DNA from 4 places in the Rhizobium sp. YS-1r genome. Region 1 is predicted to be linked to each of the others. Evidence: predicted binding sites of a transcription regulator. Region 1 holds the regulator's gene; each other region holds the start of a gene.
What was found. The regulator PhoB, encoded in region 1, activates phosphate uptake and scavenging genes when phosphate is short. The targets are predictions, from matches to a motif close to TGTCATNNANCTGTCAT.
Positions count from the first base shown of each region.

Region 2: a site for PhoB is predicted at 3,224-3,240, ahead of JL39_RS14460 (alkaline phosphatase). Genes of this name have one in related genera too.
Region 3: a site for PhoB is predicted at 2,801-2,817, ahead of phnC (phosphonate ABC transporter ATP-binding protein). Genes of this name have one in related genera too.
Region 4: a site for PhoB is predicted at 2,666-2,682, ahead of JL39_RS24035 (DUF2794 domain-containing protein). Genes of this name have one in related genera too.

Region 1 is NZ_JPYQ01000012.1:33,066-38,961, forward strand. Features, by position in the region: gene JL39_RS11305 (FAD-dependent oxidoreductase) at 1-889, shown strand, start outside; gene arsK (arsenite efflux MFS transporter ArsK) at 886-2,121, shown strand; gene JL39_RS11315 (winged helix-turn-helix domain-containing protein) at 2,207-2,896, opposite strand; gene phoB (phosphate regulon transcriptional regulator PhoB) at 2,910-3,596, opposite strand; gene phoU (phosphate signaling complex protein PhoU) at 3,639-4,352, opposite strand; gene pstB (phosphate ABC transporter ATP-binding protein PstB) at 4,395-5,186, opposite strand; gene pstA (phosphate ABC transporter permease PstA) at 5,222-5,896, opposite strand, start outside.
Region 2 is NZ_JPYQ01000019.1:85,683-91,578, reverse strand. Features, by position in the region: gene JL39_RS14475 (hypothetical protein) at 161-1,219, opposite strand; gene JL39_RS14470 (DUF817 domain-containing protein) at 1,277-2,176, opposite strand; gene JL39_RS14465 (ribonuclease D) at 2,176-2,799, opposite strand; gene JL39_RS14460 (alkaline phosphatase) at 3,297-5,036, shown strand; gene JL39_RS14455 (hypothetical protein) at 5,152-5,616, shown strand; gene JL39_RS14450 (ABC transporter ATP-binding protein) at 5,619-5,896, shown strand, end outside.
Region 3 is NZ_JPYQ01000019.1:23,272-29,167, forward strand. Features, by position in the region: gene JL39_RS14145 (alpha-D-ribose 1-methylphosphonate 5-phosphate C-P-lyase PhnJ) at 1-421, shown strand, start outside; gene phnK (phosphonate C-P lyase system protein PhnK) at 651-1,427, shown strand; gene phnL (phosphonate C-P lyase system protein PhnL) at 1,439-2,149, shown strand; gene JL39_RS14160 (DapH/DapD/GlmU-related protein) at 2,146-2,763, shown strand; gene phnC (phosphonate ABC transporter ATP-binding protein) at 2,879-3,736, shown strand; gene phnD (phosphonate ABC transporter substrate-binding protein) at 3,822-4,727, shown strand; gene phnE (phosphonate ABC transporter, permease protein PhnE) at 4,805-5,764, shown strand; gene phnE (phosphonate ABC transporter, permease protein PhnE) at 5,777-5,896, shown strand, end outside.
Region 4 is NZ_JPYQ01000055.1:258,325-264,220, reverse strand. Features, by position in the region: gene JL39_RS24050 (ABC transporter permease) at 1-618, shown strand, start outside; gene JL39_RS24045 (Bax inhibitor-1/YccA family protein) at 852-1,589, shown strand; gene JL39_RS24040 (GNAT family N-acetyltransferase) at 1,697-2,254, shown strand; gene JL39_RS24035 (DUF2794 domain-containing protein) at 2,256-2,645, opposite strand; gene JL39_RS24030 (thioredoxin family protein) at 2,943-3,692, opposite strand; gene JL39_RS24025 (sulfite exporter TauE/SafE family protein) at 3,904-4,641, opposite strand; gene acnA (aconitate hydratase AcnA) at 4,959-5,896, opposite strand, start outside.

The DNA of each region.
Region 1 (5,896 bases):
CGGCAGGATCGCCTATGGGATTCCGGACGTATCCGGCGTCGGCAAGCCGGACTATGCCGCTGCATCGATCCTCGTCGTCGGCAGTGGCCATTCCGCCATCAACGTGGTGCTGGCGTTGCTCGAAGTCCAGAAGACCGCGCCGACCACGGCCATATCATGGGCGCTGCGCCGCAATGGAATCGACCGTCTTCTCGGCGGCGGATTGAACGATCAGCTTCCGGCTCGCGGCGATCTCGGGCTGGCGGCGAAGGAGGCGATCGACAGCGGCCGCGTGAAGCTGCTGGCCCCCTTCGCAGTCCAGTCCGTCCGCGAGAATGGCGGCCGCCTCGACGTGGAGGCTTTGCACGACGGCCGGCATGAGCGGCTTGCCGTCGACCGCATCGTGGTGGCCACGGGCTTCCGTCCCGATCTCGACATCCTGAAGGAACTCCGGCTCGATCTCGATCCGGCCGTGGAAGCCCCCCACCGTCTCGCACCCATGATCGATCCGAACCTGCATTCCTGCGGAACGGTGCCGCCGCATGGCGTGGTCGAGTTGACACAGCCGGAACCCGGCTTCTTCATCGTCGGTTCGAAATCCTATGGACGCGCGCCGACATTTCTCATGGCAACGGGGTACGAGCAGGTCCGCTCGGTCGTGGCGGAACTCGCAGGCGACAGCAACGCCGCCCGCGAGGTGCATCTCGTTCTCCCGGAAACCGGTGTCTGCAGCGTAACCAATCCAGTGCTCGCAGAGGCAGCGTCCGGTGGCTGCTGCGGTGGTCCTGCTCTTTCTGAAGTCGACGCGTGCTGCATCGCCGACATGAAGGCCAAGACTGATGGCAAAGCTGGTTGTGGCTGTGGTACATCCACTGCGGTGGAACGGAACGATGTGGAACCTGCAGAATGACCGAGCGGAAAGCTCCCGCGCGCCTGATCTGGGCGCTCGGCGCAACACAGATCATCGGCTACGGTACCCTTTATTATTCCTTCAGCATCCTCGCGCCGGACATGGCACGAGACTTCTCCATCCAACAAGACAGGCTTTTCGGGCTGCTATCGGTGGCGCTGCTGGTTGGCGGACTGTTCGCACCGAGAGCGGGAAACTGGGCGGACCGGTTCGGAGCCGGCCGGCTCATGGTCCCCGGTTCGCTTGCTGCCGCCATCTCGCTTGGCTGCGCGGCCGCATCGCCGAATGCGACGACGTTCGGTATTTCACTCGTCGCAATGGAGATCGCCTCCAGCTTCGTTCTCTACAGCACGGCATTTGCAGCGATCGTGCAGGTTGGAGGCAGCAAGCCACAGCGCAGCATAACCCATCTGACGCTGATCGCGGGATTCGCATCAACGCTCTTCTGGCCGCTCACGGCAACACTGCATGACTATCTCGGCTGGCGTGAGATCTACCTCGTCTTCGCGATCCTGAATATCGCCGTGTGCCTTCCGATCCATTGGTGGGTCGGGAGACTGCCCCGCGACGTGCCCGAACCACGGGCATCAGTAAATCAATCCGGAGCGATGGCCGTTCAGCCTGAAGCCGGCCCCGCGTTCAGTGGCGTCTTTATTCTGATGCTTGCGGGCTTTGCCCTGGAAGGATTCGTGCTGGCCTCCGTGCTGGTCCACATGGTTCCGCTGCTGACAGCACTTGGGCTTGGCACGGCAGGCCTCATGGTCTCCACCCTCTTCGGTCCCTCGCAGGTCGCCAGCCGCCTCCTGAACATGATCTTCGGAGGGCGCTTGTCACAGACGGTGCTCGCCGTGATCTCCGCGGGATTGCTCGCCGTCGCCCTTATCGTCCTGATGGCGACAAGTCCGTGGCTCCCCGGTCTCATCGCATTCGCGATCCTGTTCGGTCTGGGATCGGGGCTCGCAAGCATCGTCGGGGGAACGCTTCCACTGGAGCTTTTCGGAAGGCACGGTTATGGCGCACGGCTCGGCTGGGTGACCGCCGCACGCCAGTTTTCCTCAGCACTTGCCCCCTTTGCGTTCGCTGTCATGCTGGGAACTTGGGGGGTCGGCCAGGCAGTATCGATCAGCATTCTGGGAGGCGCGGCGGCCGTCGGCCTGTTCGGAGCGATCGCCTTCGCCCGCTACAGAGCAACAAGACCAGCAGCTGGACCTTTCGGTGGTTCGCAGGCCTGACAAGACACGACAAACAGGAGATGCAGGCCCCTCGGCGAAGCCCTAAAGAAAAGCAGCATAGGCCTTCCAACGATCGCGAGAAAATTCAGACGTCGCCGAGGGCGTAGCCCGCTCCGCGGACGGTCCGGATCACCTGGTCAGCCTTGCCCAGGCTGATGCCCTTCCGGAGGCGACCGATGTGCACGTCGACGGCGCGCTCGTCCACGGTTGCACCATCACCCCAGAGCGACCTTTTCAGCTCCGTCCGCGAATAGACCCGTCCCGGATACCGCATCAGGAACTCGAGAAGCCGGAACTCGGTGGGGCCGAGCCTGACTTCCTTCTTCTGCCTGTGGACCCTGTGTGCTTCGCGGTCGAGGGTCAGGTCTCCGACCCTGATCATATGGCTCAGAAGATTCGGATGCATGCGGCGAAGAAGGTTCTTCACCCTTATGGCAAGCTCGACGGAGGGGAATGGCTCTACGAGGCAGTCATCCGCGCCGGCAGCGAGACCCGTCAGCCTGTCGCTCTCGCTTTCCGCCGGAACAAGCAGGACCACGGGCACCCGCATCGTTGCTGGTTCGGTACGAAGTCTTCGGCAGATCTCGATGCCATTCAGCCCCGGAAGGGACGAACTCAGCACCAGTACATCGGGAAGGCTCGAAACCAACCGCTCCATCAGCTCGGAGCCCGCCGAAAGCAGCGTCACGTCGAAACCTTCATCGACAAGGGAGAACCGCAGCACTTCGCGCAGCGTTTCATCGCCATCGATCACCACGACAACTCGCGCTCCCATCGCGGTGCTCTCCCTAGTGTCCTTCCATCGAGTATCCGGCGCCGCGGACGGTGCGGATGACATCCTGCATGTTGGAGAAGTTGAGCGCCTTCCTGAGGCGTCCGACATGCACGTCGACGGTGCGCTCGTCCACATAGATGTCGTGGCCCCACACCCCGTCGAGAAGCTGCGAGCGCGAGAAGACCCGGCCGGGCGCGGCCATCAGGAATTCCAGAAGCCGGAACTCCGTCGGGCCGAGCCGCACTTCGCGGCTCTTGCGATGCACCCTGTGCGTCTCCCGGTCCAGCTCGATGTCGCCGCAGCGCAGGACGCTCGACAGCACTTCCGGACGCGCGCGCCGCAGCATCGCCTTCACTCGCGCCATCAGTTCCGGCGTCGAGAACGGCTTTACGACATAGTCATCGGCGCCGGTCGCAAGCCCGCGGACCCGTTCGCTCTCCTCGCCGCGCGCCGTCAGCATGATGATCGGCAGTCGCTCCGTCTCCGGCCGCATCCTCAGCCGCCGGCAGAGTTCGATGCCGGAAACACCGGGCAACATCCAGTCGAGGATCAGAAGATCCGGCGTGCGTTCCTGAAGCCTGATCTCGGCTTCATCCCCGCGCAGAATCGTCTCCACCTCATAACCTTCCGCTTCAAGGTTGTAGCGAAGAAGCACGCTCAGCGCCTCCTCATCCTCCACGACCGCGATCTTCGGCTGCATTCCGTCTTAGCTCCGTCACCATTCCATCGTCATTCGGCGCCATTATTCCGTGATCGCGCCGAGCGTGTTCGACGTATCGTCCTTCGGACGCTCGCCTTCCGGCTGGGCGCCGGTCGTCATGTAGTAGATCGTCTCGGCGATGTTGGTGGCGTGGTCGCCGATACGCTCGATGTTCTTGGCACAGAACAGAAGATGCGTGCAGGTGGTGATGTTGCGCGGATCTTCCATCATGTAGGTCAAAAGCTCGCGGAACAGCGACGTGTACATCGCGTCGATTTCCTCGTCGCGGATGCGGATCGCCTCCGCCTTCTCGGCCGAACGGCTCGAATAGACGTCCAGCACTTCCTTCAGCTGCGTCAGCGCCAGGTCCGACAGGTGCTCGATGCCGCGCGCGAGCTTGCGCGGCACACCGGTGCCCTGCACCGCGATCACCCGCTTGGCAGTGTTCTTGCCGAGGTCGCCGACCCGCTCCAGATCGGAGGCGATGCGCAGCGATCCGACGATGTCGCGCAGGTCGCCCGCAACCGGCTGGCGGCGGGCGATCGTCACGATCGCCTTGTCGCCGATATCGCGCTCGGCATGGTCGAGGATCACATCGTCGGAGATCACCTTCTGGGCAAGGGCGGCATCGGAATTGACCAGTGCCCGCACTGCATCCGCGCACATCTGCTCCGCAAGCCCGCCCATCTCCGAAATCCGGCGGCTCAGATATTTCAGTTCGTCGTCATAGGCAGACAGGATATGTGTCGAAGACATGGTCTTATCCTCAGATTGTCAGAAAGGGCCCGCAACCGGCGATCAGCCGAAGCGGCCCATGATGTAGTCCTGCGTACGCTGGTCATCCGGATTGGTGAACATCTTGTCGGTATCGTTCTCCTCAACCAGGTTTCCGAGATGGAACATGGCAGTGCGTTGCGATACGCGGGCCGCCTGCTGCATCGAGTGCGTCACGATGACGATCGTGAAGTTTTCGCGCAGTTCGTGGATCAGCTCCTCGACCTTGGCGGTGGCGATCGGATCGAGCGCCGAACAGGGTTCGTCCATCAGGATCACTTCCGGGCTGACGGCAACGGCGCGCGCAATGCACAGGCGCTGCTGCTGACCGCCGGAAAGGCCCGTACCTGGGCTGTCGAGACGATCCTTCACCTCGCCCCACAGTCCTGCCTTCTGCAGGGCCGAAGACACGATATCGTCCAGCTCCGACTTCTTTCGCGCCAGACCATGAATGCGCGGGCCATAGGCGACGTTCTCGTAGATCGACTTCGGGAAAGGGTTCGGCTTCTGGAACACCATGCCGACCTTGGCGCGCAGCTGAACCGGGTCCACCTTGGGATCGTAAATGTTCTCCGAGTCGATCGATATGTTGCCCTCGACACGGCAGTTGGCGATCGTGTCATTCATCCGGTTGATGCAACGCAGGAACGTCGACTTGCCGCAGCCCGACGGACCGATGAAGGCTGTAACGGACCGAGGGCGGATATCGATATTGACATCCTTGATGGCGTGCTTTTCGCCGTAATAAACCTGCACGTTACGGGCGGAAATCTTCGGTTCATTCATGAGTGGAGCTTTCGTCGGCGTCGTCGTCATCGTCGTTGAGATATTATTCATCATTACACACCCCTTTACCAACGGCGCTCGAAGCGGCGGCGAAGAATGATTGCGACCAGGTTCATTAGGATCAGGAATACCAGAAGCACGATGATGGCACCGGACGCACGTTCGACGAATGCCGGGTCGCCGCGCTGCGTCCAGTTATAGACCTGGACCGGAAGCGCCGACGCCGGATCGAAGAAGCCATCCGGCGGACCGGCGGGATATTCGCGCACGAAGGCGACCATGCCGATCAGCAGCAGAGGCGCAGTCTCCCCGAGAGCTCGGGCCAGCCCGATGATCGTCCCCGTCAGGATACCGGGCATCGCCAAGGGCAGAACATGATGGAAGATGGACTGCATCTTCGATGCGCCAACACCGAGCGCTGCGTCGCGGATAGACGGTGGAACGGCCTTGAGGGCGGCGCGAGTGGCGATGATGATCGTCGGCAACGTCATCAGGGTCAGAACAAGCCCCCCCACAACCGGCGCCGATTGCGGCAGACCGAAGAAATTGATCAGTACGGCAAGGCCCAGAATACCGAAGACGATCGAGGGAACCGCGGCAAGGTTCGAGATGTTCACCTCGATCAGATCGGTGAAGCGGTTCTGCGGCGCAAATTCCTCAAGATAGATTGATGCAGCCACGCCGATCGGCAGCGACAGGACGAACACGATCAGCATCATATAGACGGAGCCAATGACCGC
Region 2 (5,896 bases), on a different contig from region 1:
TTTCGCAACGGAACGGCGTTGCGACCGTAACGCCTCATGGCGTTCCCAATGCCGATAGCTGGCAATCAATCTCCGGCAAAAAGGTTAACGTCTCGCTAACATGCGGGCGAAGAATGATCTTGGACGGCACAGTAAGCGGACAGTCCGGATTATTGCGGGATCACGCGGCCAGTTTCTTTTTCAACAATTCATAAATGCCGATCTCGTCCACGCGGACCGGCAGGATTCCGCCAACCGTGGTTGCCTCGACTGCCTGGCCTTCGAGCAGCGTTTCCACGGCATCGGCGGTGAATTCGCTCGCGGGCGCCTCGCCGGCAACGAGGATCTTGCTGGTCTGGTTCTGATCTTCCGCAGAAGTTGCCTCGTCGACGGCCGGAGTGTCGCCGCCCGGCTCGGACGAATCGGAAAGAGCGACCTGCTCGGCTGCAGCGGCAAACACGCTCAGCAGCGTCTGCGTGTCGACGGAAGCAGCGTCGGTTTTGCCGTCGCCGCCCACGTCCGCTCCATCATTTTTGTTCGTCTTCTCGATGACGTCTTGGACCTTCTGGACGTCTTCGAGCTTCTTGCCGGCTTCCGCGGCCTCGATGTCTTCCAGGCGCTCGGCGCGGGTTTCCTCGTCCTCGACGCGAGTGGGATCGTAACCCTGCGGGCCGAGCTTCAATTCTTCCAGGGTCTTCGGATCGGCAACGTCCTCAAGCCGCTGGACCACGCGGTCGACTTCCGCCCCGAGCTTGCCGCCATTGGCCTTTTTGGTGAAGGCGTCCATCAGGCGCTGGTTGTCGTCGCCGTAGGGATTCTGGATTGCCGCCAGCAGCGTCTTGATGGAGATGCCGATATCCTTGAGCCCGAGATCCTCCTCCAACTTGCTGATCTGGCTCAGATCCATCGGCTTGAGCAGATCTTCAAGCGCTTCGCCCAGCCGATAGTTCGAGCGGGCCTCGTCGGTATCGAGGCCGAGCTTCTTGGCCAGGCGGTCGATGAGATCGATCTTCAATTCGTTGGGATCTGTGCGGTTGGTGCCGAACAGCGCGGAGGTAATCTTCTCCCTGGCGCGCTTGGCCTCCTCGCTGGCGCTGACCCGCGCCTCCGTGACCGGATCGCGTTCCTTGCCGGACCGTTCGGCTTCCTCTTCCTTGCGCTGTTCCTCGATGCTGTCGAGCATCGATTGCATCACGTTGGTTGCCGCAAGTCCGTAGGTCTGCTGTGTTGGAAGCAACATGCCCGATTATCCGGTCTCATTGAGAGATATGCCGGAGGCGACGATAGGTTTCGAAGGTTAACGAATTATTGCCGGCTGATTAGGACTTGTCCCAACGAGAGTTGGAGGCCGCGGCTTGAGGACCAGCGTGACCAGCACAAAACTGACGTAAAGAAGCAGGTACCAGGATCCGAGCTTGCCGAATGAAACCACATGCCAGGTCTTCTGCGTCGGATAGATCCAGGTCCCGGTCAGCGTGCCGATGTTCTCCGCAACCCACAGGAAGGCGGATGAGAGGAACGCTGCCACGACCAGCGGCATACGCAGTGTCGTCCGGTCTATCGTGAAATGGATGTCGACGCGCCGGAAGACGACGACAGTTGCTGCGAACAGAAGATAACGCAGATCCGGCAGGTAGTGATGACTGAAGAAATGGACGTAGATCGCGATCGCCAGCAATCCGGTGAGCCACATCGGCGGATAGCGGGTGAAACGCATGTCGAAGATGCGGATCGTGCGGGCCATGAAGGAACCGACGGAGGCATACATGAAGCCGGAAAACAGCGGCACGCCGGCGATCTGAATGATCGCGGGTTCCGGATAGGCCCATGATCCCATATGCACCTTGAAGATTTCCATGACGGTGCCGGTGACGTGATAGACTAGGATCACCTTGGCCTCGTCCCAGCTTTCCATCCTGAAGCGCAGAAACAGGAATTGGATTGCCAGTGCAGCGATGAACAGGAAATCGTAGCGGTAAAGCGCCCAGTCCGGCTGCCAGACGAACTTGGTGACGAGCAGCAGGGTGAGCATGATCGCCGCGAACAGGCAGGCCCAGGCCTGTTTCAGCCCGAAAAGGATGAACTCGGAAAGCCACCAGGGAAGTGGCGCCAGCGCACCGCGAACGAGAAGGCGCAGCGGTTCGAGATAAGGCCCCGTCTCATGCGCCTGAGGACGTTCTGGGAAACGCCGTTCCATCAGCTGTGGGCGAAGATGTCCGTCTCTTCCCAACCGAGCAGGTCAAGTTTTGCCCGGGTCGGTAGGAAGTCGAAACAGGCCTGGGCAAACTCGAGGCGGTTGTCGCGCACGAGCCGCTCGTTCAGTTTATCGCGCAGTGCGTGCAGGTATAGCACGTCGGAAGCGGCATATTCGAGCTGCGCCGGCGAGAGTACCTCTGCAGCCCAATCGGACTGCTGCTGCGCTTTCGATACGTCGATATCGAGCAGTTCCTTGAGGTTGTCCTTGAGGCCGTGCCGGTCGGTATAGGTACGTGTCAGGCGCGAGGCGATCTTGGTGCAGAAGGCGGGTGTCGTGGTCACCCCGAATGTTTGAAACAGAACGGCGATATCGAAACGGCCGTAGTGGAAGATCTTCTGCCGGGATGGATCGGCAAGCATGGCGACAAGGTTCGGCGCTTCTCTTTGGCCTGCAGCGATGCGGATCACGTCGGCGGAGCCATCGCCCGGCGAAAGCTGCACGACACAGAGCCGGTCGCGGCGCGGAACGAGGCCGAGTGTTTCCGTATCGATGGCGATAGCACCCGTGTAGCGGGCTGCATCAGCCGCCGGAATATCGCCTTCATGATATCGAATCTCTGCCATGTCCGTCTCCGTCGCCTATGTTCGGCCATCCGCTATAGACCACGTTTTTCGCCAAGGATACCGTCATCTTCGGGAGGGGGAGGCCCGGACCGCCGAAAAGCCTGCTGCCGAGCGAGAAGTTCAAGCCTGAGCAAATGCTCAGCTTTGCGCTCAATGCATTGCTGCATTGCAACAGAATGGATTGGCACGCTTAATCGATTATCCTATATCAATGGGCATCGAGCGACGCACTCCTCCTCCCAGTGTCGCTTGATACGGATCGACAACACCTCCTCCTCCCAGTTGTCGATCAAGTTTAAAGCCTGGCGCATCCTCCTCCCGCGCCAGGCTTTTCTATTTTTAGCCTTCTCCTCCGATACCCTTTGATCGACACGTTGTTGCGTCGGACGGACTCGTCCGGGTCTGCCGAACGATATGGCGATAACGTCACGTGCGTGTCACGGGCCGCCGATATAGCAATCCTCGCCTTCCCTTTTGAACTTTTCGTGAGGTTTACTATGCGCAAGCTTTTTGCTGCCCTGGTCGTTTCGACCGCACTCGCCGGTGCTGCCCAGGCCGCTACCGTCTATCCGCTGGATCGTGCGACGATCCTCGCCGGCTCCCCTTTCGACTTCAAGGTTGAGTTCAGCAGCGTCGTGAAGCCGGAGGACGTCAAGATCACCGTCAATGGCCAGGACTACAAGGCCGTTCTCGGCAAGGATGTCCAGTTCGTCGCCGAAGAGAAGGTGAAGGACAAGGTTGCCGGCTCTGCCGTCATCCTGCGCGGTCTGACGATTGCCAATGCAGGCGACTACAAGGTTGAGGTTTCCGCAGGCTCCGAAACGAAGAGCGTTACCTGGAACGTCTATAACACCGGTACGACCCCGAAGGCGAAGAACATCATCTTCATGCTTGGCGACGGTCTTTCCGTGGCGCACCGGACTGCCGCTCGCCTCATGTCCAAGGGGATGACCGAAGGCAAGGCCAACGGCCGCCTCAATATGGACGATCTCGATCGCATGGCCTTCATCGGCACCTCGGCAGCCGACTCGATCACCACCGACAGCGCCAATACCATGTCGGCCTACATGACCGGGCACAAGGGTGCCATCAATTCGCTCGGCGTCTACGCCGATCGCACCGCGGATACCCTGGACGATCCCCGCGTCGAGACCATCGGCGAGGCGCTGCGCCGCCAGACGAAGAAGTCGATCGGCATCGTTGCTACCTCGGAAATCGAAGATGCAACGCCGGCAGCCATCGTGTCACATACCCGTCGCCGCGACGACAAGGCAGAGATCGTCGGCATGATGCTCGACGTGAAGCCGGACGTTATTCTTGGCGGCGGATCCGCTTATTTCCTTCCGCAGGCGACGAATGGCTCCAAGCGCAAGGACGACAAGGACTATATCAAGATGTTCCAGGATGCAGGCTACAAGCTTGCGACCGACAAGAACGAACTGGCCGCCGCCACGAACGCGGACAAGATCCTCGGCCTCTTCCATACCGGCAACATGGATGTGGCCCTCGACCGGGAAATCCTCAAGAAGGGCACCGTCGGCAAGTTCCCCAATCAGCCGGGCCTCGTCGAAATGACGAAGACGGCGATCGATCAGCTCTCGAAGAACCCGGAAGGCTTCTTCCTGATGGTCGAGGCCGCCAACATCGACAAGATGACGCATCCCCTCGACAATGAACGTGCGGTCGTTGACACGATCGAATTCGATCAGGCGGTCGGTGTGGCCAAGGATTTCGTCGCCAGGAACCCGGATACCTTGCTCGTCGTGACCGGCGACCATACGCATGGCATCACCATTGTGGGCATGATCGACGATGATGCTGAAGGAACCGAAATGCGCGAGAAGGTCGGCGTGCGCGGCTTCCCGAACTATGTCGATGCCAACAAGGACGGTTATCCGGACAGCGTCGACGTGACGAAGCGTCTTGCCATGTTCGTCAGCAACTATCCGGACCATTACGAGACCTTCCGCCCGAAGCTCGACGGTCCGTTCAGCCCGGCTGTTCAGAACGACAAGAAGGAATACGTCGCGAACGAGGCGTACAAGGATGTTCCCGGCGCAGTCTTCGTCCAGGGCAACTTGCCGAAGGATGCGAGCTCGGGCGCCCATACGGTCGATGACGTGGTGCTGCAGGCAACCGGTCCCGCTTCGGAGAACTTCAAGGGCTACATGGAGCAGAGCGACGTCTACAAGGTCCTCGCCGACGCCTTCGCGCTCGGCGTGAAGCAGACGAACTAGAATGGCAATGGCGGCATGCCCATTTGGCGTGCCGCCTGCCGCTTCCTTTGGCCGCTTGCTTTGCCGGTCGGAAAGAAGAAGATAAGTAACGTGATCTGGATTGAGGGAGAGCGGCATGAAAAAGTCGTTTGGGGCGCAATTGAGCCGCCGTCGGACACTGGGTTTCGTGGCCGGTCTGCCATTGTTGATGATGGGGGGCAGGGGCGAAGCTTCCGATGACCTGACCTTTGATGAGCTCTACGGCAAGATCAGCGTTCTGGGGCTCGAATTCTCCGAAAAGGTAAAGGAGCTTGCCGGAAAGCCGGTTGCGATGCGCGGCTTCATGGCGCCACCGCTGAAAGCAGAAGCGCAATTTTTCGTGCTGACCGAAGTGCCCATGTCCATCTGCCCCTTTTGTTCGTCCGATTCCGATTGGCCCGACAATATCGTCGTCGTCTACCTCAACCGCAAACAGACCTTCACACAGCCGAACGAGACGATCGAGGTGCGCGGCACGCTTGAGGTCGGCTCATGGACCGATCCCGATACCGGGTTCGTCAGTCGCCTGAGAATCCGCGACGCCGCATACCAGGCGGTCTGAACATGCTTTCGTTGCATATTGATGGCCTGATCAAGTCGTTTCCCGGGCTGGATGGCCCTGTCCTTCGGATAGATTCCCTGGCATTCTCTCCCGGAGATCGAGTTGCCGTGACCGGCGGCTCCGGTTCCGGCAAGAGCACATTCATCAATGTCGTTACCGGTTTGGAACGGGTTACGACCGGCAAGGTCGTCTGGAACGGGCGAGATATCGCTCGGCTCTCGGAAACATCGCGCGATCGCTGGCGGGCTGAGCATGTCGGCCTCGTCATGCAGGATTTCCA
Region 3 (5,896 bases), on a different contig from region 1:
TGTGAAGCTCTACGAGGACATCGCGCATAACGGCCGCATCTCGAAGACCTATGCCTATCCGGTGAAGGTCGCCGGGCGCTACGTCATGGACCCGTCGCCAACGCCGAAATTCGACAATCCGAAAATGCATCTGTCGGAAGCGTTGCAGCTTTTCGGCGCCGGCCGCGAGAAGCGCATTTATGCCGTGCCGCCCTATACCGACGTAGTGAGCCTTGATTTCGAAGACTATCCGTTCGAGATCCAGAAATTCGAACAGCCCTGTGCGCTCTGCGGCGCCGAGGGCGTCTATCTCGACGAGGTGGTGCTCGACGACAAGGGCGGCCGCATGTTCGTCTGCTCCGACACCGACCATTGCGAGGAACGCCGCGAACACGGCCATGCCGGCGCGATGCTGGCGCCCAACAAAGAGGCAGCAGAATGACCGGATGGGTGATTTACCCCCCTCTGTCCTGCCGGACATCTCCCCCTCAAGGGGGGAGATCGGATAGGCGCACTCGCTCGACAGCTCTCGAAAACATCGTTTGCCAGAAAGCCCGACCTCATTTGAGACTAAGGCTTCCCCGCTTGTCGATCTCCCCCCCTGAGGGGGAGATGTCCGGCAGGACAGAGGGGGGTGAATTTTGCGCATCGGCATTCAAGGACAATACGCCATGACCGATACCCCCCTCCTCAAAGTCAGCGGCGTTTCGAAATTCTATGGCAGCCGCATCGGCTGCAAGGATGTTTCCTTCGAGCTCTGGCCGGGCGAAGTGCTCGCCATCGTCGGAGAATCCGGCTCGGGCAAGACGACGCTCCTGAATTGCCTTTCGACCCGGCTGATCCCGACGACCGGCAGCGTCGAATACCGCATGCGCGACGGCAATTTCCGCGACCTCTACCACATGGGCGAGGCGGAGCGCCGCTTCCTGATGCGCACGGATTGGGGCTTCGTGCACCAGAACCCGGCCGACGGGCTGCGCATGACGGTCTCCGCCGGTGCCAATGTCGGCGAGCGGCTGATGGCGGTCGGCGACCGGCATTACGGCAAGATCCGCGAGACGGCGAGCGACTGGCTCGCCCGCGTCGAAATTTCGACCGACCGCATCGACGACCAGCCGCGCGCTTTTTCCGGCGGCATGCGCCAGCGCCTGAAGACCGCCCGCAATCTCGTCACCCATCCCCGCCTCGTCTTCATGGACGAGCCGACCGGAGGGCTTGATGTTTCCGTGCAGGCCCGCCTGCTCGACCTGGTGCGCGGCCTCGTGAACGACCTTGGCCTGTCGGCGATCGTTGTCACCCATGACCTTGCGGTCGCGCGCCTGCTGTCGCACCGGATGATGGTGATGAAGGACGGCCACGTGATCGAGCATGGGCTGACCGACCGGGTGCTCGACGACCCGCGCGAGCCCTATACGCAGCTGCTCGTCTCTTCCATTCTTCAGGTCTGAGGAGAAGACCAATGGCAACTCCCCTCGTCGTTTCGGAAGTCTTCAAGAGCTTCACCATGCACCTGCGCGACGGCATCAAGCTGCCGGTCGTCAACGACGTGAGCTTTTCCGTCGCAAGCGGAGAATGCGTCGTGCTCGGAGGTCCCTCGGGCATCGGCAAGAGCTCGATCCTGAAGATGCTCTACGGCAACTATGCCGTCGATTCCGGACAGATCCTCGTGGACCACAAGGACCGGCTCATCGATATCGCCCGTGCCGATCCACGCACAGTTCTCGATGTCCGCCGGCATACGATGGGCTATGTCAGCCAGTTCCTGCGCACCGTGCCGCGCGTGGCGGCGATCGATGTCGTCGCCGAACCGCTCGTCGCGCGCGGCGTTGCGGCAGCCGAAGCCCGGGGGAAAGCCGCGGAACTGCTCGCCAAGCTCAACCTGCCGCAGGAGCTCTGGTCGCTGCCGCCCGCCACGTTCTCCGGTGGCGAACAGCAGCGCGTCAACATCGCGCGCGGTTTCATCACCAGCCACCGCATCCTGCTCCTCGACGAGCCGACCGCCTCGCTCGATGCCGTCAACCGGCAGGTCGTGGTCGAGATGATCGCCGGGAAGAAGCGGGAAGGCGTGGCCCTTCTCGGCATCTTCCACGACGAGGAAGTGCGCGAGGCGGTGGCAGACCGCATTCTCGACGTCACGCAATTCTCTCCCCGAAAGGCAGTCGCAGCATGAGCAAGAAGCTTGGTCTTGAGCCGGCTATCCATCAAAGCGCCCGCATCAGCAATTCCACGCTAGGCCGCTATACGGAGGTCTCCGAGCGCTGCCGCATCGACGAGGCCGAGATCGGCGACTATTCCTACATCATGCAGGACGGGTCGATCTGGTGCGCGACGATCGGCAAATTCGTCAACATGGCCGCTTCCGTGCGCATCAACGCCACCAATCACCCCACCTGGCGGGCGACGCTGCATCACTTCACCTACCGCGCTGCAAATTACTGGGACGACGCGGAAAACGAACAAAGCTTCTTTGAATGGCGGCGCGACCATCGCGTCGTGATCGGGCATGACGTCTGGATCGGCCATGGCGCAACCGTCCTGCCCGGCGTCACCGTCGGCAACGGCGCGGTGATCGGCGCCGGTGCGGTCGTCTCGAAGGATGTCGCGCCCTACACGATCGTCGGCGGCGTGCCGGCTAAACTCATTCGCGAGCGCTTTACAAAAGCGGTCGGCGAGGCAATGGACAGGCTCGCCTGGTGGGATTGGGACCACCTGAAATTGAGAGCCGCCCTTGAGGATTTCCGTGCACTTTCAGCGGAAGAATTCCTGTCCCGCCATGCAGCGTAACACAACCGTTACAAACAGCGGGAGATTGTAACAATACCGACATAAAACCGACATTCAGGCTTCATGAACCGCCGCTAATCGAAACTGTATAACAGGGTTGGACGGGCAAGAGAGCATGAAGTTCGAACTGAGGAAGGTCACCCGCCGTTTTGGCGATCGTATCGCGGTCAATGCCGTGAGCGTGGAAATTCCCCAGGGCCAGATGGTCGGCATCATCGGCCGCTCCGGTGCCGGCAAATCCACCCTCCTGCGCATGATCAACCGCCTTCAGGACCCAAGCTCCGGCTCCATCCATTTTGGCGGGATCGAGGTGTCCTCGCTCAAGGGTGCGGCGCTCCGCAACTGGCAGCGTGACTGCGCGATGATCTTCCAGCAGTTCAATCTGGTGCCGCGCCTGGATGTGCTCACCAATGTGCTGCTCGGCCGGCTGAATCACCGTTCGACGGTGACGAGCCTTCTTAACATCTTCAGCCGGGAAGAGCGGCTCATGGCGATCGCCGCCCTGGAACGTCTCGGCATCGAACAGACGGCGCTGCAACGGGCCGGAACTCTGTCGGGCGGGCAGCAGCAGCGGGTCGCGATCGCCCGTGCACTCATGCAGGATCCCAAAATGGTGCTCGCCGACGAGCCGATCGCATCGCTCGATCCGCTCAACGCCAAGATCGTGATGGATGCGCTTCGCGACATCAACGAGCGCGAAGGCATTACCGTCATCACCAACCTGCATACGCTCGATACGGCGCGAAACTATTGCGAACGCATCATCGGCATGGCAGCGGGCCATGTCGTTTTCGACGGTCCGCCGCAGGAGCTGACGGCGGCGGCAGTGCGCGAAATCTACGGCTCCGACAGGGACGGTGCCGGCATCGATGAAACCATGACATCCACCAGCATCGACATTTCCGGCGCAGCAAGCCCCGCCGGCAAGCCGCTATCTGCCGGCATCGAGGCACTGGCGACCGCCAGGGCCTGAGCCGCACCAGGATCGTCTGCCCGCGTCAAGGGCACCCTTTCTGAACCAAGCTTCCGGTAACCCCGGAAAACCAGGAGATGAACTCATGTTGAAGAAAGCTCTTCTTGCAGCCGTAGCATTGGCTGCGCTGGCCGGTTCCGCTGCGGCCGAAGACCTCAAGGAATTCCGCATCGGCATTCTCGGCGGCGAGAATGAAGCCGACCGCCTGCGCAATTTCCAGTGCATGGTCGACAAGCTGCCGGCCGCTCTGGGCGTCGAAAAGGTCTCGCTCTTCCCGGCCGCAGACTATGACGGCGTCGTTCAGGGCCTGCTCGGCGGCACGCTCGATTATGCCGAGCTTGGCGCCTCCGCCTATGCGAAGGTCTACCTCGCCAATCCGGCCGCCGTCGAGCCGATCCTGACCACGGTCCAGACCGATGGATCGATGGGCTACTACTCCATCATGGTCGCCCGCAAGGATTCGGGCATGACCAAGCTCTCCGACATGAAGGGCAAGAAGCTCGGCTTTGCCGATCCGGACTCCACGTCCGGCTTCCTCATCCCGACCGTTACCCTTCCGGAAGCCATCGGCGCACCGGTCAAGGAATATTTCAGCGAAACCGGCTTTGGCGGCGGTCACGAGAACCTCGTTCTCGAAGTCGTCAAGGGCACGTTTGCTGCCGGCACGACCTGGGGCTCGGGCGTCGGCGAATTCAAGGACGGCTATTCGTCCGGCAACCTGCGCAAGATGGTCGACAAGGGCATCCTCAACATGGACGACCTCGTCGAGCTCTGGAAATCGCCGCTCATCCCGAACGGCCCGGTCGTCGTCCGCACGTCGATGAACACCGACATGAAGGCCAAGTTCAAGCAGTTCATGATGGATTTGCCGAAGGCCGATCCGGCCTGCTTCTCCGCCGTTCAGGGCGGTGACTTTACCGGCTTCGCCGAAGTGAATGCCGACTTCTACAAGCCTATCGTCGACGCCCGCAAGGCAACGATCGGCGGCTGATAAAGCCCGATGAAGCGGCCGTCGAACGGATATCCGCTCGACGGCCTTATCTTGCCTGCCGGGATCAGGGAAAGCATATGCCGACTTCCGTATCGCAGCCGCGATTGACCGACAACGGGCTGATGGTCGAGCGCCACTGGCAGCAGCTTGCGGGCCAGCGCCGCCTCTATACCGTGCTGACCGCAGTCATCCTGCTGATCACGGTTTCAGGCTCGCTGTGGTTCGCCAACGAGACCAATGCCGGCAAGTTCTTCGACCGGCTGCCGCATTTCTTCGACTTCGTCGGCGAGCTCGTACCGCGGGACGGGATGGAAATCTGGCGGGCGCTATTCGACCTTCCATCGCCCTATTACGACGGCAGCATGAAATACGACTATGTGGAGGGCCGCCAATATGTGACCGGCAGCATCTACATACCCGAATATTTCTACAAGATGGCGGAAACGCTCAACATCGCGCTTCTGGCCACGCTGATCGGGCTGGTTTTCGGATTTCTCCTGTCATTTCTCGCCGCCCGCAACATGACCACCAATGTCTGGATACGCGGTACGGCACGCCGGTTCATGGAAATCCTGCGCGCCTTCCCGGAAGTGGTGCTCGCCGGCTTCTTCCTGGCGATCCTGTCTCTCGGGCCGCTGCCGGCGGTGATCGCTGTTGCGATCCACACCATCGGTGCGCTTGGCAAGCTGTTCTTCGAAGTGATCGAAAACGCCGACATGAAGCCGGAGGAAGGCCTGAAGGCCGTGGGCGCGAACTGGGTGGAGCGGGCCTGGTTCGGCATGGTGCCGCAGGTCATGCCGAATTTCATGAGCTACTTCCTGCTGCGCCTGGAGATCAACGTCCGGGCCTCGACCATCATCGGCGCCGTCGGCGGCGGCGGCATCGGCGAACAACTCCGCCTGTCGATCGGACGCGGTCACGAGGCGAAGACGCTCGCGATCATCCTCCTGCTGCTTCTGACGATCATCGCCGTCGACCAGTTTTCCGCCTGGCTCCGCCGCAGACTGGTCGGCGAGCAGGCCTTCCACGTGATCTGACCGGGTGCCACCATGACTCTTCTCAATACCGCCGAGATGGAAATGCTGGCGAAGCGCCACCCCGAGATATTCAGGCGCACCCTGTGGCAACGGTTTCACATTCCCATCATCGTGTTCTCGTTTGCCGTCTAT
Region 4 (5,896 bases), on a different contig from region 1:
GCCAATTTACGCCAGGTGGAATGGGAATCGCTCTCCATCAACTTCGTGATGGTCTTCTCGCCCAATACGTTCCGCGGCGCTCCGCATGCCTGGCTCGCCACGCTGACCGATCCCTCCGCCACGGCTCAGCAGGAGGCCTCTATCCTCCGGGCCGTGACCAATGCCTATCCGACCATCACCAGCGTCAGGGTGAAGGACGCGATCGACATTGTCGACCGGCTCGTCGGTCAGCTGGCGACGGCGATCCGCGCTGCAGCGGCTGTCGCGCTCATCGCCTCCGTCCTGGTTCTGTCCGGCGCCCTCGCCGCGGGCAACCGGGCCCGCACCCATGATGCGGTCATCCTGAAAACCCTCGGCGGTACGCGAAACATGCTGATGCGCGCCTTCAGCTACGAATACATGATCCTGGGCGCCGCGACCGCCGTCTTCGCCCTTTTCGCCGGCGGCATCTCTGCCTGGTTCGTCGTGAGCCGCATTATGAAGATACCGTCGGCCTTCCTGCCCGATGTCGCAGTCGTCACGCTCGTTGTCTCACTGGTCCTGACGGTCGGAATCGGGCTTGCAGGCACCTGGCGCATCCTCGGCCAAAAGGCCGCGCCGGTCCTTCGGGAGCTCTGATTCAAGCATCGGTAGCATTTTCCGTTAACTCTCGGATCAAATTACTGTCAAAGCGTCCCATAGGTTGCTAAATCGCCGCTTTGGTTTGCGTTTTCGCTTCTCACGCCTCTTGTATGTAAATCGATCTCACATCATATTGACAGCAGGCTTGCTGGAGCTCCGCAGCGGCGCCTGGGTCTGTTGAAAAAGGGGGCCCGACACCGTGAATAATTCCGGAGCTTAAAGAGGAAACAATGGCTGACTTCAACAACTACCAGAACCGAATGGCGCAGACCCGCGCCCAATCCGGTGCCATGATCGACGAAGGCCTTCGCGCCTACATGCTCAGGGTTTATAACCTGATGGCTCTCGGTCTGGCGATCACCGGTGTAGCTGCCTATGGCACCTACGCTCTGGCGGTTTCCAATCCGGCCTTCGCCCAGCTTCTCTATGCTTCTCCGCTCAAGTGGGTGGTCATGCTGGCTCCGCTGGCGATGGTCTTCTTCCTGAGCTTCCGCGTCCATAAGATGAGCGTCCCGGCTGCGCAGATGACCTTCTGGATCTATGCCGCGCTGATGGGCCTGTCGCTGTCCTCGATCTTCCTGGTCTTCACCGGCCAGAGCATCGTCCAGACCTTCTTCGTCACCGCGGCCTCGTTCGGCGCCCTGTCGCTTTACGGCTACACGACCAAGAAGAGTTTGTCCGGCTTCGGCTCGTTCCTGATCATGGGCCTCTTCGGTCTGATCATCGCCTCGATCGTGAACATCTTCCTGCAGTCCTCTGCGATGGGCTTTGCCATCTCGGTGATCGGCGTCCTGATCTTCGCAGGTCTTACCGCCTACGATACGCAGAAGATCAAGGAAATGTATTATGATGGTGACGAGGTCGCAGTCATGGGCCGCAAGGCGATCATGGGCGCCCTGACGCTCTACCTCGACTTTATCAACCTCTTCATGTTCATGCTGCAGTTCCTCGGCAATCGCGAAGAATAACGGCGTGGAACAAGAACTGAAAAAGCGGCCTGCGGGCCGCTTTTTTATTGCCCGCTCGCGCGCCTCGGCATAGATTCGATCGTCACCTTCCACAAACCCGCCCGCCAATGACCTTCCGCCTCCGCGACGCCACAGAAGCCGATCTTCCAGCCATCACCGAAATCTATCGCGACAGCGTGCTGAACGGCACCGCGAGTTACGAGATCATCTCGCCCGACCAGGCCGAGATGACGAGCCGTTACGAGGCGATCAGGGCCAGGGCCTATCCCTATATCGCCGCCGAAGATGAGGAAGGCACGCTTCTCGGCTATGCCTACGCTTCGGCCTTCCGGACCCGCCCCGCCTATCGCTGGCTGGTGGAGGATTCGATCTACCTCGCTCCGGCGGCCCGCGGCCGGGGCGTCGGAAAGGCGCTTCTGCGAGAACTGCTCGCCCGTTGCACCGCGCTCGGCTTCCGGCAGATGGTGGCCGTCATCGGTGGCGCGAGCCCGGCTTCCGTAGCGCTGCATCAAAGCCTCGGCTTCGAACTGACCGGCACGCTCAAGGGCACCGGCTTCAAGCACGGCAGATGGTTGGACACGGTAATGATGCAGATTGCACTGGGCGAAGGTGCCACGGCGAGCCCCGACCCGGCTGTTTATCCCGGGACGCTCTTCACCGAATAGATCAGTCGATGAGCTTCAGCATCTTGTCGAAGACCCTGAGGACCTGCGGCAGTTCGTGGCCGCGCTTCAGGATCATACCGTGCGTATTGAGCACACAGTAGGCGCCCTGCTTGTTGGCCAGTTTGGGATTCTTCTCGATCCGGAAGAGCGGCGTCTCGCCCGACCGTTTGAAGATGGAAAAGACCGCCCGATCCTTGAGGTGATCGATCGCGTAATCCTTCCACTCCCCTTCTCCGACCATGCGGCCGTAGATTTTTAAGATCGCGTCAAGCTCGCGCCGATGAAACGTCACCGGAACGGGATCGCGGCTCTGCCGGTATTCGCTGAGATTGACGACGACGGGTGCATCCTGGGATCTTTCTCCCCCGGGCAATTCCGGCTGATCGGTCATCAAGGCTCCCAAATCACTAGATGTCGGAGATGTGACAGTGTGCCCGAGAGCCTTAAAAAATCAACCCCGGGCCGAAGCCAGCCTCATGCGCGTTCATACGTTTTTATTCTTGCCCCATTTCGAACAAAACAGTGCCCGATTTCGAAGCGAGATTGCTCCGCGTTGGTTGGCGCGATTTCAGCGCCATATGGCCCGGTCTGGTGCATTGACCCTTACCCCCAGCCCCCCAATGTTCCTGGACCGGGCCGCCGACACCTTATTCCGAAAAGCACAGTGAGCCGACGAACCGCTTCGCGGTCAGTATTTCTTGCGGCCGGCCATCAGGATCGTTGCGCCGAGGATTGCCGCCGGCTCACCACCCGGACCGGACGTCTGTAACAGGATTGCGCAGCCGTCTTTCTTGGACTTGCCCATCAGCTTGCCCGGCAGCGTGAGTTTCATGCTCTGGCCGTTCCACGTCCCGACCGACTGCACGTCATAGACGCTGTGCCAGTAGTCCATGGTCTTGCCGCTGTTCTCGCCCTTTGTGATTTCCACCTGCTGACGTTTTGTGAAATAGGCGACGACGACATCGGCCTGCCCCTTGCCTCCGCCGATCTCGATCTCGATCTCGTCGCCGCGCATGGCAGCCGTGACCGGTACGATGAGCCCTTTGTCCGTCTCGCGGAGTTCCTTCACCTTGCCGTTTATGATGGAGAGATCCTTGCCCTTGACGTGATCCCGACCGTTGATGACCGCCTGCGGCGTATAAACGCCGCTGCGGCCGAATGTCTTGGCATAGCCGTATTGCCGCTCGGTGTTTTCCTTCGAGCTCAACGTGTCGGTCCAGCCGAGATAGTTCCAATAGTCCACGTGATAGGAGAGCGCGATGATATCGCCCTGCGCCACCAGCTCACCTAAAGTGGCGTCCGCCGGAGGGCACGAGGAACAACCTTGAGACGTGAAAAGTTCGACCACGCCCTTCGGCGCCCTTACCTCCCCCGCCGGAGCGACGCCCGCATAAAGCAGGCCCGCAAGCACGATAATGGAGCGGAGACGGAACAGCATGGGTGGCAGACCTTTTTATCAGGGCAACTGTTATCCACGATTGCCCCTGGTGATCAAGAACAATCGAATGGCCTGGAGGATCGGATGGCGGAAGGTAACCGTCCCGCCCCCTCAAGAGAAAGTCACGAAGGGGTGAGGACCGGATAATTGATCGGCTTTGTCAGCGGCGATTGTGGGCATGCCACACCTTCCTCCACAGGTCCCGGCAAAGTCAGATCAGTTTCAGCAGCCCTTGGGTGAAATAGACGGCTCCGATGCCGGTGACGATCCAGCGCGTCCAGGCGCGGAAATTCTGATCCGTCATTCTCTGCAGGATGTCGTTGCCAGCGCGCGTGCCGAGGATGGCGATTGGCGCGGCGATCAGGATCGAGATCCAGTCGGTCGGCGGCAGTGCGGTTGCCGCGTTCCAGTAGAACGCCACCTTTGTTGCATGCGAGGCGACCTGCACCGCGGCTTTGGTGGCGATTACCTTGCGCCGGTCCATCATCGTTCGGATGAAGAAGATGTCGATCGTCGGACCGGAAACGCCAACGCCCACGGTCAATGCTCCGGCGATCAACCCGCAGATGAGGGCGTGGTGAGGCTTGGACGCATCGAGTTGCAGCTTCGAGACCGGCAGCCAGACGAGGATCGGCATCAGGCCGATCGCGATCGATACGACGATGATATCCGGCTGATAGTCGACGATCAAAAGGATGATACTCGATATGACGAGGCCCAGGCCGAGGATACCGAGGATCCTGTAGTCGATATAGGCGCGGGAGAACCAGGCGCGCGAGCCGTTGGACACCATCTGGATGACGCCATGGATGGCGATTGCGGTCCCGACGGGAAACAGGAAGAGCAGCACCCAAAGCAGGATCAGCCCGCCCGCCATTCCGAAAATCCCCGAAAGCAGCGATGTCAGGAAAACGATGACGGCCATTCCAATGAGGATGACGACGGTCAAGGGCGGAACCTTAAGTTAGCGAGTCTCACCTGGATGAGAGGCGACACATGTATTGGAGGTAGGGCTTACCCCCTCATCAACAAAATCTAAGACTTAGCTACGCTAAGCTCTTGATTTTGTAACCTCTCCCACCAAGGGAGAGGTAGACTCGTGGCAGCGCGGCATCCCGATCTCTCCCCTTGGGGAGAGAAAGCGATTTCAACATCTTAGCTGAAAGCTAAGTGCTGGAAATCGCAGGTGAGGGGATTTGAGTGGGAATCTACACTCTTCCGCAATTCACCCGCCGACCTTCGCCGGCGGGTGACCATCCGACAAGATCAGGCGGCAAGATCGCGAAGAACGGTCTGCAGGATGCCGCCGTTGTTCATGTAGATGACCTCGTCGAGCGTATCGATGCGGCAAAGGATGTTGATCTCCTTCACCGTACCGTCGCCGTAGGTGATCTTGGCGGTCTTCCACTCGCGCGGCTTGATGTCGCCTTCCAGGCCCTCGATGGTGACCGTCTCGTCGCCCTTGAGACCAAGGCTTGCCCAGGTCGTACCTTCCTCGAAAACGAAGGGTACGACGCCCATGCCGACCAGGTTCGAACGGTGGATGCGCTCGAAGGATTGGGCGATGACCGCTTTGACGCCGAGCAGGTTGGTGCCCTTGGCCGCCCAGTCGCGCGACGACCCGTTGCCGTATTCGACGCCGGCGAAGATGACGAGCGGAACGCCCTCAGCCTTGTACTTCATGGCCGCGTCATAGATCGACATCTCTTCCTTCGACGGATAGTGGATGGTGTAGCCACCTTCCTTGCCGTTCGGGCCGAGCATGTGGTTGCGGATGCGGATATTGGCAAACGTGCCGCGCATCATCACTTCATGGTTGCCACGCCGTGTGCCGTACTGGTTGAAGTCGGCAACCGCGACGCCGTGCTCGGTAAGGTAGGCACCGGCGGGCGAAGCGGCCTTGATCGAACCGGCCGGAGAAATGTGGTCGGTGGTGATCTTGTCGCCGAAGAGACCGAGGACGCGGGCGCCCTTGATGTCCTTGATGCCGCTGCCCTTCTTGCCCATGCCGACGAAGTAGGGCGGGTTCTGGACATAGGTCGAGTCGTCGTCCCAGGCATAGGTCTGCCCCGGAGGAACGTTGACCGCCTGCCAATTTGCATCGCCCTTGAAGACGTCGGCATACTTGGTTTCGTAAAGTTCGCGGGTGACGTATTTCAGGATGAATTCCTGCACTTCCTTCGAGGTCGGCCAGATATCCTTGA